One region of the Pantoea sp. X-Soil-TKNS-1211 genome, then DNA from elsewhere that is predicted to be linked to it. Evidence: predicted binding sites of a transcription regulator. Region 1 holds the regulator's gene; each other region holds the start of a gene.
What was found. The regulator sigma-54, encoded in region 1, starts transcription at its own class of promoters, with help from an activator protein. The targets are predictions, from matches to a motif close to GTTGGCACANNTTTCGCTNT.

Region 1 (2,272 bases):
GCGGGTGCAGTCCAGCGTGAGGACCGAGCTCAATTCCAGTGTCAGATCGTTGTTCATCATCGTTTCACTTGCGAGTTCACATAGCCGCGAGGATCACTCACTTTACCCCGATAGCGGGAAAAATACAGTTATCCTGTTGGCGCTTGCGCAGATGACAAAACGGGGCGGTTAGCCCGCCCCATTCTGTGCTCTAAGTGCCGAACCGGTCAGCACTCTGCAAGCGTGAAGGTTAGTGTTTTTTCAGTTTGTCTTTATGTTTGGTCAACTGACGGGAAAGCTTGTCGATCAATCCGTCAATGGCCGCGTACATGTCTTCCGCTTCCGATGTCGCGTGCAATTCACCGCCGTTCACATGCAGTGTTGCATCAGCAATCTGCGTTACCTTTTCCACTTTCAGAACAATATAGACCTGATTAATCCGATCAAAATAGTGTTCCAGTTTGGCAAATTTACTATTTACAAATTCGCGCAGCGGTTCGGTAATCTCTACATTCAGTCCGGTAAGGTTTATTTGCATAGGTCTTCCTTCTCAATACATTCAAACCAGCTGCTTACGCTGATTCGAGGGCGGGATGGACAAAGACTCGCGATACTTAGCAACCGTACGGCGGGCCACCATGATGCCCTGTTCAGATAACATGGAGGTCAGTTTGCTGTCGCTCAAGGGTTTTGCGGGATTTTCCGCAGAGATCAATTTTTTCACCAACGCACGAATCGCCGTCGATGAGGCTTCGCCGCCACCTTCGGTATTCACATGACTGGAGAAAAAATATTTCAGTTCAAAGATGCCACGCGGGCTATGTAGATACTTTTGCGTAGTCACACGGGAAATCGTGGATTCATGCATATCCACAGCCTGAGCGATGTCCGCCAGCACCATGGGACGCATGAACTCCTCGCCCTGTTCAAAAAACGCCTGCTGCTGCTCGACAATACAGCGTGTCACTTTCAGCAGCGTGTCGTTACGGCTCTCCAGGCTCTTAATCAGCCATTTGGCTTCCTGTAAATTGCTGCGGATAAACTGGCTGTCGCTATCATTACGTGCAGCGCCGCCCATTGCAGCATAGTGCTGATTAATCTTGAGACGTGGCACGCTGTCGGCATTCAGTTCTACCGTCCAACGTGTGCCGATTTTTCGCACCAGTACATCCGGGATGACGTACTCAGGTTCGCTGGTGTTGACCGATTGACCCGGACGCGGATCAAGCGATTGAATCAGCACCATCGCCTCTTTCAGTACATCTTCTTTCAGGCGCGTCATACGCATCAGGCTGCGGAAATCGTGATTGGCTAACAGATCAAGATGCTCGCTAACGATTAAACGCGCTTCCGCCAGCATTGGCGTATCGGTGGCATATTGAGAAAGCTGCACCAGCAGGCAGTCACGCAGGTCACGCGCGCCAACGCCAACCGGATCGAAACGCTGCACGCGTTTTAAAACCGCTTCTACTTCTTCCAGCGTGAGTTCTTCATCACCGATGCTGTCACAAATATCCTGGATCGTCACCGTGAGATAACCGGTGTCGTCGATAGCATCAACAATTGAGGTTGCAATGGCGCGATCGGTATCAGTGAACGGCGTCAGCTCAACCTGCCACATCAGGTAATCCTGCAACGACTGGGTGGTTTCACCCTGATAAACCGGTAGTTCATCATCCTGGTAATCTGTTCCGGTACCAGAAGGCGTTCCGGCGGTGTAGATTTCATCCCAGGTTGCATCGAGCGGCAGCTCTTCCGGCATCTCTTTTTGTTCCAGCGCCTCGCGAGTATCGAGTGCCTCATTTTCCTGATATTCGCGAGCGTCTACTTCCTCGTGTACTTCTGATTGTTCAAGCAATGGGTTGCTTTCCAGCGCCAATTGTAATTCCTGCTGGAGTTCAAGCGTAGAGAGTTGCAGCAAGCGGATTGCTTGCTGCAACTGGGGTGTCATCGCCAGCTGTTGGCTGAGCCTGAGTTGCAAACCTTGCTTCATAATCCGGATTGAGTTTCCTAAGCAAACGTCGGAGGTTACGACACCTTATCAGAGTCTGAACTCTTCGCCCAAATAAACACGCTTAACCTGCTCATCTGCAAGTATTTCATCGGGAGTGCCGTGGGCAATCAAATGCCCCTGACTGACGATGTAAGCGCGTTCACAGACGGCAAGGGTTTCGCGTACGTTGTGGTCGGTAATCAGCACACCCAACCCGCTATCGCGCAAATGTTCAATGATCTTCTTGATATCAATAACGGAAATGGGGTCAACTCCGGCAAAAGGCTCATCCAGCAGGAT
Region 2 (2,272 bases), 600 kb from region 1:
GAGGCGTAAATGATCGGGAAGTCCAGCTGTTCGTCAGTCGCATCGAGGTTAACGAACAGGTCAAATACCTGGTCAACCACCCAATCCGGACGTGCGCCAGGACGGTCAACTTTGTTGATAACAACAATCGGCTTCAAGCCATGAGCAAAGGCTTTTTTGGTTACGAAGCGGGTTTGCGGCATCGGGCCATCCATCGCATCGACAACCAGCAGCACCGAGTCCACCATGGACATCACGCGCTCAACTTCACCACCGAAGTCGGCGTGTCCAGGGGTATCAACGATGTTGATACGATAGTCATTCCATTTGATGGCGGTGTTTTTCGCGAGGATGGTAATTCCACGCTCTTTCTCCAAATCGTTGGAGTCCATTACGCGCTCAGTCGCTTCGGTACGGGCGTCAAAAGTACCAGACTGTTGCAGCAGTTTATCAACCAGGGTGGTCTTACCGTGGTCAACGTGCGCGATGATGGCGATGTTACGCAAATTTTCGGTCACAGCTTTGCCTCAGGCATTATAGAAATAGAAATAACGCGGTATTGTACACGGATTAAGCGGAAGACTGAACATGATCACATATTTCGCCTAAAGTTTCTTACAGCGCTGGTTTTTAGCACCAATTGCGGTGCATTAATCTGCACTGCGATGGCATTTTGCACTGATATGGTGCTTTTAATTGCCATTTCCGCACCAACCTGGTGCATCAAATCCATCCTGGTGCAGTCATCGACTCACGACAGGGCGCATCACAGCACGATTTTATCCGCTGTAATAAAGTTGGCACAGAATTCGCTTTACTATTTTCAAGCGAAAACGACAGTTGCACAACGGTTGAAGAGCTTGCCGAGATCTTTGGTTAGGAGATGTCAGAACCCATGACACATTCCAGGCAACGAAGTTCTCTCACCACGACGACAATGACAATTTCCAGGAGAGTTGAGTATGTCCGCTGAACACGTTCTCTCGATGATGAACGAGCACGAAGTTAAGTTTGTTGACCTGCGTTTTACCGATACCAAAGGTAAAGAACAGCACGTTACTATCCCTGCTCACCAGGTTAACGCTGACTTCTTCGAAGAAGGCAAAATGTTCGATGGCTCCTCCATCGGTGGCTGGAAAGGCATTAACGAATCAGACATGGTGCTGATGCCGGACGCAACCACTGCCGTTCTGGACCCGTTCTTCGAAGATCCGACGCTGATCATCCGTTGTGACATCCTTGAGCCAGGCACCATGCAGGGCTACGATCGCGACCCGCGTTCAATCGCCAAGCGCGCAGAAGACTTCCTGCGTTCTTCTGGTATCGCGGATACCGTTCTGTTCGGACCTGAACCGGAATTCTTCCTGTTCGATGACATCCGTTTCGGTTCTTCAACTTCTGGTTCACACGTTGCTATCGACGATATCGAAGCAGCATGGAACACCGGTAAAGAATACGAAGGCGGCAACAAAGGCCACCGTCCGGCCATCAAAGGTGGTTACTTCCCGGTTCCGCCGGTTGACTCAGCTCAGGACATCCGTTCTGCCATGTGTCTGACCATGGAGCAGATGGGCCTGGTGGTTGAAGCGCATCACCACGAAGTGGCAACTGCTGGTCAGAACGAAGTGGCTACCCGCTTCAACACCATGACCAAAAAAGCTGACGAAATTCAGATCTACAAATACGTTGTTCATAACGTTGCCCACGCTTATGGCAAAACTGCAACCTTCATGCCGAAGCCAATGTTCGGTGACAACGGTTCAGGTATGCACTGCCACATGTCTCTGTCTAAAGGCGGCGTGAACCTGTTCTCTGGCGACAAATACGGCGGCCTGTCTGAAACTGCACTGTTCTACATCGGCGGTATCATCAAGCACGCTAAAGCCATCAACGCCCTGGCTAACCCGACCACCAACTCTTACAAGCGTCTGGTCCCAGGCTACGAAGCACCGGTAATGCTGGCTTACTCTGCCCGTAACCGTTCTGCTTCAATCCGTATCCCGGTTGTTGCCAGCCCGAAAGCGCGTCGTATCGAAGCTCGCTTCCCGGACCCGGCTGCTAACCCGTACCTGGCATTCACCGCGCTGCTGATGGCTGGCCTCGACGGCATCATCAACAAGATCCACCCTGGCGATGCTATGGACAAAAACCTGTACGACCTGCCGCCGGAAGAAGAAGCTGAGATTCCAAAAGTGGCTGGTTCACTGGAAGAAGCGCTGAACTGCCTGAACGAAGACCGCGAGTTCCTGACCCGTGGTGGCGTGTTCACCGACGACGCTATCGACGCGTACAT
Region 3 (2,272 bases), on a different replicon from region 1:
CAGATGGCACCCCTTACCGGTGTTGACCTGAATGGCTGGCGTGCCGGTGGCACGGATACGCGCCGCATCGTTCACCGTTTGTTGATCACCTTCGATCACCGCACAAGGCACCTTGCCCTGTAACCGTTTCAGGGTTTCGGTCAGCAAGGTGGTTTTGCCGGAACCGGGACTGGATACCAGATTCAGCACCAACTGGTGGCGTGCGGCAAAGCGGGCACGATTCCCCTGTGCCAGCTGATTATTTTTATCCAGCACATCCAGTTCCAGCTCCAGCATCTTACGCTGAGTGATCCCGGGCGCATGGGCTTGCGCCACGCCGTGTCCATAATGCAGATCGCCCTGCTCACCTGCACGTGGGGAAAATTGCACGCCGGAAATTCGCTGCAACCGACGCGGCGCTGGCGCAAAGGGTGCGCTGCGAAATGCCGAGTGCGGGTTGCGCTCATCACCTTCGATATACAGGTTGCCTTCACCGCAACCACAGGTACTACACATGATTGATCTCCTGATCGATTTCCAGCCGCTTAATCTGCACGCCATCATCCGCCACGATCCGCAGTTGATTACCACCGCAGTCCGGGCAAAGCCTGACGCGCTGCGTCAGCAACGTGACGTACTGCTGGCAATCGTGGCACCAGCACTCCGCTTCCTGCTGCTTAAGATGCAACGTACAGCCTTCAGCCAGGGTGCCCCGGCACGTCAGTTCAAAGCAGAACTGCATCGCGCTGGTCTCCACACAGGAAAACGCGCCGACCTCAAGCCAGACGCTCGTGACACGGCGAGCGCCATGTTGCCGGGCGTGACTTTCAATTAATTCGACTGCGCGTTGGCAGAGGGTGATTTCGTGCATGCTGCCTCCTGGGTTAGCTGAGGCCAGTTAATGCAAAGACGGTGCCAGTGCAGCGTCACCCCCGATGTCAAAGATGACGAAATGACATGTCACTGACGGCATTACGGACAGGTGAATTATATGATTAATCATTAAATACAACGACTTACAAACATGGCACGAAATGTGCCTTATGGGGAGTATTCGTACAAAACAGAGTGATTTAATCATGGACATTAGGGAACTGAGTGAAAAAGCAGACTACATCGCCGAACAGCATCGACGGCTACAAGCCCAGTGGAAGCAGTACGGGAACGCCTTAATTCAGGGGATTACGCTGGAGAAAGCCAGACTGCATCACACCATCGTCTGCACGCCGGGAGATGGCCTGCGCTTCTTCCTGTTTGAACATTTCGTTATTCATATTCAGCCTGGCGAGGGCTTTAACAACCACCGCATTGAGTATTACCTGGAGCTGGCCGACGGTAGCGATAAGTTATTGATTGGAAATGCAAATATGGATAACGACGGTCGCATTGACAATGCCTTCAGTACGCGCGATCGCGAAAAGGTACTCACGCATTATCTGGAACTGATCCAACCGGTTTATGACAGCCTGTATCTGGCCGTTCACGAGAACACCCCGGTGTCGCTGGCGCGGCTACAACCAGCCGCCGTGGCGTAGAGAGATTGAGGATGTCGAAAACTGTCGAAGCGACAGGTTCTCGGCATGGTTTCGTCATTAATGACGACAGTCACCAGAGGAATTCATTGGTGAACCGTTTTGTAATCGCTGATTCAAAATTATGTATTGGCTGCCATACCTGTGAAGCCGCCTGCGCCGAAACGCACCGTCTTCAGGGTTTGCAGTCGATGCCGCGTTTAAAAGTCACGCGTAGCCGGGACGAATCCGCCCCGCAGATGTGCCGCCACTGCGAAGATGCGCCTTGTGCCAGCGTCTGTCCGGTAAATGCGATCAGCCGCGTCGATGGCGCGGTAGAGCTGAACGCCAACCTGTGCATCAGTTGCAAACTGTGCGGCATTGCCTGCCCGTTTGGTGCCATCGAGTTTTCCGGCAGTCGGCCGTTACATATTCCGGCTGACGTCAATACCCCAAAAGCCCCTGCCGCACCGCACGATCCCCTCCACGTCAGCAGCCTGCTGGATTGGATACCCGGCGTCCGGGCGGTCGCGGTGAAGTGCGACCTGTGCAGCTTTGACGAAAACGGCCCGGCCTGTGTGCGCACTTGCCCAACCAAAGCGCTGCAACTGATCGACAACACCGATATCGCCAAAGCCAGCAAACGGAAGCGTGAATTAACGCTGGCGGGTGCACTCGGGGATTTGAGCCTGTTTAGCCAGCCAGAGGCACGAAAATGAACGCATTTTTTCTGATTCAGTGGGCGTTGTCAGGACTGATGCTCAGCGCGCTATTGGCGGGAG

Region 2: a site for sigma-54 is predicted at 776-795, ahead of glnA (glutamate--ammonia ligase). Genes of this name have one in related genera too.
Region 3: a site for sigma-54 is predicted at 880-899, ahead of hypA (hydrogenase maturation nickel metallochaperone HypA). Genes of this name have one in related genera too.

What each region holds. Positions count from the first base shown of each region.
Region 1 covers NZ_AP035953.1:556,708-558,979, forward strand. The annotation lists gene ptsN (PTS IIA-like nitrogen regulatory protein PtsN) at 1-57, opposite strand, end outside; gene hpf (ribosome hibernation promoting factor) at 230-517, opposite strand; gene rpoN (RNA polymerase factor sigma-54) at 539-1,972, opposite strand; gene lptB (LPS export ABC transporter ATP-binding protein) at 2,021-2,272, opposite strand, start outside.
Region 2 covers NZ_AP035953.1:4,308,410-4,310,681, forward strand. The annotation lists gene typA (ribosome-dependent GTPase TypA) at 1-497, opposite strand, end outside; gene glnA (glutamate--ammonia ligase) at 942-2,272, shown strand, end outside.
Region 3 covers NZ_AP035954.1:148,714-150,985, reverse strand. The annotation lists gene hypB (hydrogenase nickel incorporation protein HypB) at 1-495, opposite strand, end outside; gene hypA (hydrogenase maturation nickel metallochaperone HypA) at 488-850, opposite strand; gene hycA (formate hydrogenlyase regulator HycA) at 1,059-1,514, shown strand; gene AC6I8W_RS21170 (4Fe-4S dicluster domain-containing protein) at 1,604-2,209, shown strand; gene hycC (formate hydrogenlyase subunit 3) at 2,206-2,272, shown strand, end outside.